One region of the Trinickia sp. EG282A genome, then DNA from elsewhere that is predicted to be linked to it. Evidence: riboswitches for the same ligand, from Rfam matches in the RefSeq annotation. Region 1 holds a riboswitch; each other region holds the start of a gene.
The links. Region 1 has a riboswitch for cobalamin ahead of AB4Y31_RS27260 (CbtB-domain containing protein). Riboswitches for the same ligand answer to the same signal wherever they lie in the genome.
Positions count from the first base shown of each region.

Region 2: linked by a shared signal. The riboswitch ahead of AB4Y31_RS13290 (TonB-dependent receptor) and the one ahead of AB4Y31_RS27260 (CbtB-domain containing protein) in region 1 are both predicted to bind cobalamin.
Region 3: linked by a shared signal. The riboswitch ahead of cobW (cobalamin biosynthesis protein CobW) and the one ahead of AB4Y31_RS27260 (CbtB-domain containing protein) in region 1 are both predicted to bind cobalamin.

Region 1 is NZ_JBFRCC010000006.1:185,769-189,041, reverse strand. It holds gene AB4Y31_RS27270 (diguanylate cyclase) at 1-806, shown strand, start outside; gene AB4Y31_RS27265 (histidine phosphatase family protein) at 852-1,433, opposite strand; cobalamin riboswitch at 1,484-1,622, shown strand; gene AB4Y31_RS27260 (CbtB-domain containing protein) at 1,655-1,864, shown strand; gene AB4Y31_RS27255 (CbtA family protein) at 1,878-2,597, shown strand; gene bcsA (UDP-forming cellulose synthase catalytic subunit) at 2,802-3,273, shown strand, end outside.
Region 2 is NZ_JBFRCC010000002.1:1,156,807-1,160,079, reverse strand. It holds gene AB4Y31_RS13290 (TonB-dependent receptor) at 8-2,008, opposite strand; cobalamin riboswitch at 2,114-2,355, opposite strand; gene AB4Y31_RS13285 (hypothetical protein) at 2,531-2,884, shown strand; gene AB4Y31_RS13280 (cell division protein ZapA) at 2,881-3,195, shown strand; RNA gene ssrS (6S RNA) at 3,263-3,273, shown strand, end outside.
Region 3 is NZ_JBFRCC010000006.1:69,099-72,371, reverse strand. It holds gene cobN (cobaltochelatase subunit CobN) at 1-831, opposite strand, end outside; gene cobW (cobalamin biosynthesis protein CobW) at 848-1,942, opposite strand; cobalamin riboswitch at 2,128-2,415, opposite strand; gene cobO (cob(I)yrinic acid a,c-diamide adenosyltransferase) at 2,507-3,109, shown strand; gene AB4Y31_RS26780 (cobyrinate a,c-diamide synthase) at 3,112-3,273, shown strand, end outside.

The DNA.
Region 1 (3,273 bases):
TCCGAAATGCCAGCACTTTCCGGCATTTCGTCTCGGAACCGGAAGGTAGCTTTTCGGACATTTCGACGATCGATAGCGTGCAGCGGCTCTACTACTTCAAAAATTTCCCGCATCTGCCGCTCATCATCATGGTGGCCGACGCTCATGCGGACATCTATGCGGCTTGGCGTCGTCGTGCGATAACGATCGGGTCACTGATTGCCGCGTTTGCAGTCGCATTCATCGGTCTTTCCTTCGCGCTCGGTGCGCAGCTTCAACGCCGGATGCGTGCAGAGTCCGAATTAGCGATGCTTGCGAGGACGGACGGATTAACCGGCCTGAACAACCGCCGCACCCTTGGCGAAATACTCGAGCACGAATGGCGTCGGGCTCGTCGCACGCGGAGCGTGTTTTCGTTGCTGTTCGTCGATGTGGATCAGTTCAAGGCCTATAACGACACCTACGGACATCAAGCCGGCGATGATGCGCTAACCGCTATCGCGAAGTGCATCAGCGAGAATATCCGCCAACCGGCGGATAGCGCCGCCCGCTATGGCGGTGAAGAGTTCGTGATCGTATTGCCGGATACCACGCCCGAAGGAGCCGCGCCGATAGCGGAGAAAATCCGGACGGCGATTAGCGACCTGAGCATCGAACATACGGGTAGCGAATATGGTCGCGTCACAGCAAGCATCGGTGCGGCCGCATGGACGCCGGACGAAGACACAGACGTAACGGCAGTCATTCATGCAGCGGATCAAGCCCTCTACCGCGCGAAAGCGACGGGGCGGAACAAGGTCGCGCTATTCACTGCCCTCCCCGCATAACCGCGACGCGACCGTTACTAAAGCCGCATCCGGGACGCAGCAGCACTATGCCGTGTCCCGGTGCTCGTAGGACCGAGCCATCCACTTCCAGCCCCCAGGCGCCGGTCTGAGTTCCGCCACCGACAGCGGGGCAATTTCGATCCTCGACATCGCCTTTGGGCCCGCGCCAAGTGCATGCACAATCGCAGCGCGAATGATCGCGCTGTGGGTAATTGCAACAAGGTCGTCCGGGAGCGGAAGCTGGTCGAGCCAAGAGCCGACCCGACGCAAGACGTCCTCGTGCGATTCACCACCGTGCGGCGATGCGGATGGATCGGTTATCCAAGCATTGAGCGCCGCAGGCATCTCTCGGGCTAGCTCCGCAAGTGGCTTTCCGCGCCAGTCGCCATAGTCGACATCGCGTAACGCATAATCGATGCGAACTTCCGATGCTAAGGCAGCGGCTGTTTGCTGCGCGCAGCGCACTGGACTGGACAGCACTATCGACGTCTGCGGCCACTGGTTGCAAACGGCGGCGGTCCGAGCAAGTCCGTGCGCGTCTAACGGATCGTCGCCTGGGAATTGGCCGACGCGCATCGCGTGGGTAGCGGCGTGTGCGATGAGGTAAAGCGAACGGTGCACCTTCATGCCTCCATGTGGCTTTTCTGGCAAAAGCTGAAACAGCGCATACGATCAGTTTTCAACACTAGAGTAATCGCGCGTACAATCGCCCCGACACGATGTGCGGAAGCCGGTGCAAAACCGGCGCGGCCGCGCCACTGTAACCGGCGATCTCCGATCCCGGAAGCCAGACCCGCCATCGTCTCCCCACAACCATTTATCGGGCGCGATTCCCCGGAGGTGAAATCATGAGTGAAGCAGTCCTGAAGCCCGCCATAGTGCCGGCCCCGATTCCCGTGCGCGAGCTTCTGCCGTGGGTGGTGTTCGTCGGTCTGATCCTGCTACTGGCGATCTACTTTGTCGGCGCTGAAGAAGGCGCGACGTCGATCGTTCCCGGCATGTATGTTCACGAATTCGTGCATGACGGCCGGCACCTCCTCGGCTTCCCCTGCCACTGACGCGGAGATCACGATGGTCGGAAAGCTGCTCGTACGCGGGATGCTCGCAGGCATCGCCGCAGGCCTGCTCACGTTCGGTTTCGCCAAGCTGGTCGGCGAACCGCAAGTTGATCAAGCGATCTCCTTCGAAGAAAAACTGGACGCCGCCAAAGGCGAGGCGCCGGAACCTGAACTGGTGAGCCGCCACACGCAGGCCGGCCTCGGACTGCTGACGGGCGTCGTTACCTACGGTGCGGCATTCGGTGGGCTGTTCGCGCTGACGTTCGCCTATGCATACGGGCGAGTGGGCCGCCTGCCGGCTCGGCCGCTTGCCGCCTGGATCGCGCTGGCGGCATTCATCACCCTTGTGATCGTGCCGAACGTCAAGTATCCGGCCAACCCGCCATCGGTCGGCGACCCCGACACCATTGGCTATCGCACCGGCCTCTTCTTCCTGATGATCGCAATCTCGATCGCGACGATGGTGTTCTCAATCAACGTGCGCCGCGTTCTACTGGCGAAACTCGGCCAATGGAACGCATCAATCATTGCGGGACTCTTATTCGTCGCGATCATCGCCGCCGTGCAGCTAGGGCTGCCATCGATTAACGAGGTGCCTGCTGCCTTTCCGGCTGTGGTGCTGTGGAAGTTCCGCGCTGCCGCGATCGGCATGCAGGTGATCATGTGGGCGACGATCGGCCTGCTGTTTGGCGCGTGGGTCGAACACGGCGAACGCGCCGAGGTGAATGTCTGAACCACGTCTCTATCGGGCCACGAATGCGGCCCGATTGTCGATGAGGGTCCGGCGGCAGGCGCTTGCCGGACCTGTACTTTGCGAGCGCGCGCCTCGCGGCTAGTCGTCACGTCAGCGCCTTCCTGCTCTGACCGAAAATTATTTGCCAGATCGAATCACGCACCTATACTTCTATTCGCCTGACGATATCCGCGGTCCCAACCATTGAAGTTCGGCAAATGGAAGTGCGACGAATCAGCAAAATGGCGAAGCAAATGGCTTGAGCTTGAACGATTGCCACTTGGAATCCCCGAATATCCTTTTGTTTTGTTGTCTGGCGAAGCAAAGCAAGGGTTGTCGATACCAGTCATGGAAAAGACATTCAGGGCGGCTGTTGGCAGGTGGTGGAGCCCCGGTAAACAAAACGAAGGGGAGGCCTCCAGACACGCCGCCCCCGCGCACGCACAGACTCAGTGCCTGCGCGTGCCTGCCTGGGCGGCCGCCGCGGCGTGGGGAAGCTCGCTTCTAGCCATCCTCGTGCTCGTCGCCGTCAAGCTCGACCTCACTGCGCAGTTCTGCCTTTCGTTTTCCGTGCTTGGCGGGATGATCGTGCTGCGGCACACATCCAGCCTCGAGCGCAGCCGCCTCTTCTTCCTGCTGTGCTCGGGTTTCCTGACCTTCCGCTACCTGTACTGGC
Region 2 (3,273 bases), on a different contig from region 1:
GCATACGCTACTGCTGCTGCCAGCCGACGGTGATGAACGCACTGCGCCTTGGCGTGTTGTAGGGATAAGCGAGCTCATAGTTCTTATCCAAGAGGTTCTCGACTTGCGCACTGACATACCACGCCTTCGTGATGTTATAGCGCGCCGAGAGGTTGACGAGGCCATAGCCGCCGAGCTTGACGCCGTTGTCGTTGCGCTCGCTGCTGACGATCCATTCCCCGCCGACGCGCCAGGCGCCGATCGAACGATTCGCCGAAAGCGACGCGAAGCGCCGCGCACGCCGCACGAGATCGGTGTCCGCGTCTTCGTCGACCGGATTTTGCACCGTCAGCGCGGCGCGCACATCGGTCTTGCCGACATGGCCGCTCCACGAGCCTTCGAGCCCCTGTACTTTCGCGCGGCCGACGTTCTCAGCGACGAAGAAGAGCCCGCCTTGCGTCGACACGTAGTTGATCAGGTCGGTATAACGCGTTTCGAACGCCGTGAGCCGCATCACCCCGAGCGAGTCCGAAGCGTACTGCAGCGCCGCCTCCACGGAATGGCTGCGCTCGGGCCGGATCGACGGATTGCCGCTGCCGGGGAAATAAAGATCGTCGAAGCTCGGCGCGCGAAACGCGCTCGAGTAGCTTGCCGTCACTTTCCAGTGCTCGGCGAAATCGAACCCGTAGCCCAGATAGTAGGTATTCGCGGCGCCGAAATCGGAGTACTGATCGCGCCGCACGTTGGCCTGAATCTGGCTTGCGCCGAAGCGGCCCGCATAGCCCGCGAAGAACGAGTTCACGTGGCGGCCGGGTGCGGCGAAGATATCGGAGCCGAGGCTCTGGTCGAGCCGCTCATAGCCGATCTGGACCTTCTGGGTGGGCGCGAACTTGAAATCGTTCTGCCACGTGTATTGGCGGTTGTTCGTGTCGAAGCGGTTGTTGTAGACGTCGTTCGTCTTCACGACGGAACGATCGTCGCCTTCGGCCACGGTCAAGTGCGTCGTCCACCAGTCGGTCAGCTTGCCGTTCGCGAACACCGATGCCTGGCGTACCTTGCTGTAGAGGTTGTTGACATCGGTCGGCACGCCGAATGCATTGTCGTAACTGTCGTTGCCGTCCGATTGGAAAAAGCGCACGCCCGCGTCCCAGTTCTCGCTGAACTTGTGGCGCAGCGCCACCGAGACGCTCTCGTTCAAATATCCGTTCGCATTCGGATTCGCGGCGGGTGCGAGCGCGGGATCGATCGACGAGAAGCCGTCGGTCTTGTAGCGCGACAAGTCGACGCTGAACGTGGTCTTGCCGTCCTTGTCCAATGCGCCGTCGACGCCGAGCGCCTGCGTCTGCGTGTGATAACTGCCGTAGCCGAGCGAGAAATGGAAGCGCGGCGGATGGTCGCCGCCGTCCTTCGTGAAAACTTGCACGACGCCGCCCATCGCTCCGGAGCCGTAAAGCGCGGACACGTCGCCGTTCACGACTTCGACGTGATCGATCTGCGAGAGCGGAATTTGCCCGATCTGCGCTTGTCCGAGGCTCACCGAGTCGACCCGCACGCCATCGATCAGCACGAGCGACTGCGCCGCGGATCCGCCACGCAGCATCAGCGTCGCGTTCGATCCGGGTCCGCCGTTGCGAACGATCTGCGCGCCCGGCGCGAGCGCGAGCAAGCCGGGTAGATCGGTGGCGGTCGAATCTTCGATGTCCTGCCGATCGAACTGTGTCGTCTGCGGGATGGCATCGGCGAGCGGCTGCGCGCCTCGCTGCGCGGTGACGACGATCGGCGCGAGCGGCACGCCGTCGGATTCGGTCGCTCGGGTGGCGCTTGTGGACGGGGCGGCGATCTTGGCCGCCTGCGGCGCACTCGACGATGAAGGCAAGGAAGCGGATGATGGCGAAGCGGAAGAAGCCGAAGAAGCGGACGGATGAGACGAAGTGGGCGACGTGAAATCGTCCGGCGCGGACTGCGCAAGTGCGGCAAGCGGCAGGCCGGCCAACGCGACGAGCGTCGCGCGTAGCAGGGGCGTGGGCATCGTATGGTTTCCCTAGGGATCGGCATGCGGCCCGCTCCCCGCAGGCCGCTTTGTCATGAGCGGGCCGAGCGACGCTTGCGCGCGCGATCCGCGCGACAGGCGAAACGGCCGCACTCCCGCTTTGGCCGGTATCCGGGCTGGCGACGAATCGCGTCCGCCTTCCCGCGCGCTCGACACGCGCAGTGGCATTCGGACCGAACTCGCATCGCGATCTTCGCGATGCATGTCGCTTACCGTTGCGGGGGCAGCACAGGTTGGCTCGGCCCGGGGCGGACCATGCTCCCTGTTTCCCGTTTAACCGCGCGCATCGGAGCGAGCGCGCGGGCACCAAAGTGCCGCAAGTGTAGGAGTGCAACCGGGGTGCGTCAACAATTGCCGATCGGGCCTCGTTGCATCAGCCATCGGCAAAAACCGCCTGAAATACGGCAATGTACGGTGCTTCGTTACGTCTCGATACGAGTCGGAGGTCGGATACCGCTCTTTTCCGCGCTAAAATGCGCAAGTCTTTAGAGGACGCAGCAGATGCTCAACGAACTCGAAATCCTGTCACAGAACATCGGCCGGCTGATTGCGATCAACGAACGCCATCAGCAGGCACGTCACGCACTCGAAGAGCAACTCGCCCAGCTTCGCGCGGATAACGACGCCGCGCACGCCGAACTCGCGCTGGTGCGCGACGAGCGTAACGCGCTGCAGGCCGAACGCGATACGTTGCTTGCCAAGATCGACGATGCGCAAGTACGCCTGAACGCGATTCTCGAGAAACTGCCTCGTACGAAGGGCCCATACGACGCCGACAACCAGCTCGACCTGCTTTCGCCGGCAGGTGATGGCGAGCCGGCTCGTAACGGCGCAGCCCACGGAGAGAACGCATGACGACGAAACAGATCGAAGCCTCGATTCTCGGCCAGACATACAGGCTGGCCTGTTCACCGGAAACGGAGTCCGCGCTCGTGGACGCCGTCGCGCGCGTCGATGCGGAAATGTCGAAAGTCCGCACGGCCAGCAACGTGCGCGGCACGGACCGCATCGCCGTGATGGCCGCCATTTCGCTTGCGTCGGAATTGCTGAGGCTGCAAGAAAGTATTCGCCACGGTGAGGCGTTCCCCGCGGACGAAATCCGTCGTACAATGCGTCAAATGAATGAGCAGCTCGGCACCGTGCTCGCGCAACACGAGGCACGATAGCAAGAGCGGCACACTGCCCGTCCGCGGTAGCGGCAGGCGGCGATACAAGTTGTACCCAGTTTTTACGGCTTCCCTGCC
Region 3 (3,273 bases), 120 kb from region 1:
GGAGTCGAGCGTCGACGCCGCGAATGCCGTGGTGTTGAGCACCAGCGCGACGTCGTGCTCCGCGCAGAGCTGCGCGACCACGTCCAAGCTCACTGCATCCTTCAGCGAGGTGATCGCAATCGGCAGCGGATTCATTCGCCGCGCCTCGAGCGCATCGATCAGCGCATCGAATACCGCCGTGTTCGCCGCCTGCAGATGGGCGCGATAAAAAAGGATCGCAACGACGGGGGCACCGTCGACCCAACGGCTGCGCCAGTCCATGACCGTAGGCGTCTCGCGCTGCGGATGATAGAGCGTCGCCGCCGCCAGCGGCACGGGCGGCGGCGGTTCGCGGTCCCAGCCGAACGCATGCCAGGCTATCGTGCGCATGAACGCTTCGGCGTTGGCGGTGCCGCCCTCGCGCAGGTATCGCCACAATCGCGTGCAAAGCGCGGCATCGGCCGTGCTTTTGGCAATGAGGTTGGCATCCTCCTGCAAGTCGCCCGAGAACATCGCGAGCATCTGCCCGTTGCGCCTCGCGAGCTCGACGACACGCTCGATGCCATACGGCCAATACGATTCGCCGCCGAGATGGTCGACCACGACGACGCGCGCATGCTGCAACACGTCATCGACATAGAAATCGACCGATGCAGGCTGCCGCAGATAGGTGACGTTCGCGAGGCGAACGCTTGGGTAACCGGGGCCGAGCCGATCGACGACGCTCGCTAGCAAAGAAAGCGTCGTGTCGGCGGAACTCAGGACGATGATGTCCGCGGGACGTTGGTCGATGCGGACGACGCCGGCCGTATCGTCGACGAAGCCGCCCGGTACGGTGCGCAGCAAATGCATGGCGGAGCGGCCGCGCTCAGGCCTGTGCGACGCGCATGCCGGACTGCGCGGTCAGCGCCTCGTCGAATGCGCGCTGCAGCGTGTCTCGATTGAGACTCTCGCCGATCAACACGAATCGGCTCGTCGGCGATTCGTCCTCGCGCCAGCGCCGGTCGAAGTAGCTCTCGAAGCGGCGGCCGACGCCCTGAATCACGAGCCGCATCGGCGTGCCGGGCAATGCGGCGAATCCTTTCGCGCGGTAGATGGTGTGATGCTCGACGAGCCGTTGCAACGCCGCGATCGCGGCCTCCCGCGAAAGAGGCGAGCCCACCACGACGACGGAATCGAATTCGTCGTGATGATGATGATCGGGATCGTTGGACGAACCGTGATGATCGGGGCGTTGATCGATCGTCTCTTCGGACGCCGCTTCAAGCCCGAGGAGCGCATGAAGATCGAGCGCGCCCCGCTGGGCCGGCACGATCTTGACGTGCGGCGGGATCTCCGCGCGAATCAGCGATTCGACCGCCACGCGTTGCGCTTCGTCGAGCAGGTCGGTCTTGTTGAGCACTACGAGGTCGGCCGCGCTCAGTTGATCCTCGAAGAGCTCGTGCAGCGGCGACTCATGATCGAGATTCGGATCGGCCTTTCGCTGCTCGTCGACGGCATCCGGGTCGGCCGCGAACTGGCCGCTCGCGGCCGCCGGCCCGTCGACGACGGTCACCACGGCGTCGACCGTGAAGCTGTTCTTGATCGAAGGCCAGTTGAACGCCTGAACGAGCGGCTTCGGCAAGGCGAGACCCGAGGTCTCGATGAGGATGTGATCGATCTGCGAACGACGCTCGACGAGCGCTTCCATGACGGGGAAGAACTCTTCCTGCACCGTGCAGCAAAGGCAGCCGTTCGCCAGTTCATACAATTGACCGTCGGTCTCGCTGCCCGCTTCGTCGCAGCCGATCCCGCAGCCCCGGAGAATCTCCCCATCGATGCCGAGCTCGCCGAACTCGTTGACGATGACGGCGATACGCAAGCCTTTCGCCTGCGAGAGCACGTGTCGCAGCAGGGTGGTCTTGCCGCTGCCGAGAAAACCGGTGACGATCGTGACGGGTATCTTGCGCAGTGGTGATTGCATGCGGCTCCTCGCTCGCAGTCGATAGTGGGCCGCGTCGCCCCTTCGTTCCGAGCTGACGAGCTCGGAGCACGACGCGAGGCGCACGGCGGACGAACGAAGAGAAAGGTGGGCGATGGCGCGGCAACGCCGACGCGCGTTGCAGTGAGATGCAACGAAGCCTTGGCCGGGACACCGCCTACCCGCAGCGCCCACCCTTCTCTTCTGGCCGGTATCCGGGCTGACGAAAGCGCCGCTTCACCTTCCCGCGCAAGTCATGTCATTTCTTGCGCAGTGGTTGCCTGCATACGCGGCCTTGCGCGCATGCATCGAAGCCGGCTCTGCATCGCTTCTGCGATGCGTTCGCCTACCGTTGCGGGGGCAGCACAGATTGACTCGTGCCGCGGACGAAATTCGCCGCGGCGAGTGTCTGTTTCCCGTTTAACTGCACGCGCAAAGGAGTTGCGCGCGCGAGCACCAGATTGCGTGCGAGTGTAGGTTCGTTGGCCCGCCGCGTCAAGAAACGGTCTTGTCCAACGTCTATCGCGGGGCTCATACTATTGCACATCCAGACGAAACGATATTCCAATGAAGACGGATCCCGAATCGCATCAGCGCATGACACAACGCCGCCGCGAAGGCCATGAGAAAAAACAGGCGGCGGCCACGCTCGAAAAAGGCTTGCTGATCGTCCACACCGGCAACGGCAAAGGCAAGAGCACGGCGGCTTTCGGCATGGCCGTGCGAATGCTCGGGCACGGCGAGCGCACCGGCGTCGTGCAGTTCATCAAGGGCGCATTGCATACTTCCGAGCGCGATTTTCTCGGCAGCCACCCTGCGTGCGACTTCGTCACGATGGGCGACGGGTACACATGGAATACCCAGAACCGCGAGGCCGACATGGCGACGGCCCGCAAGGGCTGGGACGAAGCCGTCAAGATGATCGGAAGCGGCGAATACCGCATGGTCATCCTCGATGAGCTCAACACCGTGCTCAAGTACGAATATCTGCCTCTCGATGAAGTGCTCGCCGTATTGCGAGCCCGCGAACCGATGCTGCACGTCGTCGTGACGGGGCGCCACGCGCCGGACGCGCTGATCGATGCAGCGGATCTCGTTACAGAGATGCGGCTCGTCAAGCATCCCTACCGAGAGCAAGGCGTGAAGGCGCAGCGAGGCGTGGAGTTCTGACGATGCCGGCATGTCCCGCGCTTTTCATCAGTGCGCCCGCATCGGGCGAGGGCAAGACGACGATCACGGCCGGCCTCGCGCGGCTCCATCGACGGCAGGGCCGGCGCGTGCGCGTCTTCAAGACGGGGCCCGATTTTCTCGATCCGATGATCCTTGCTCGCGCG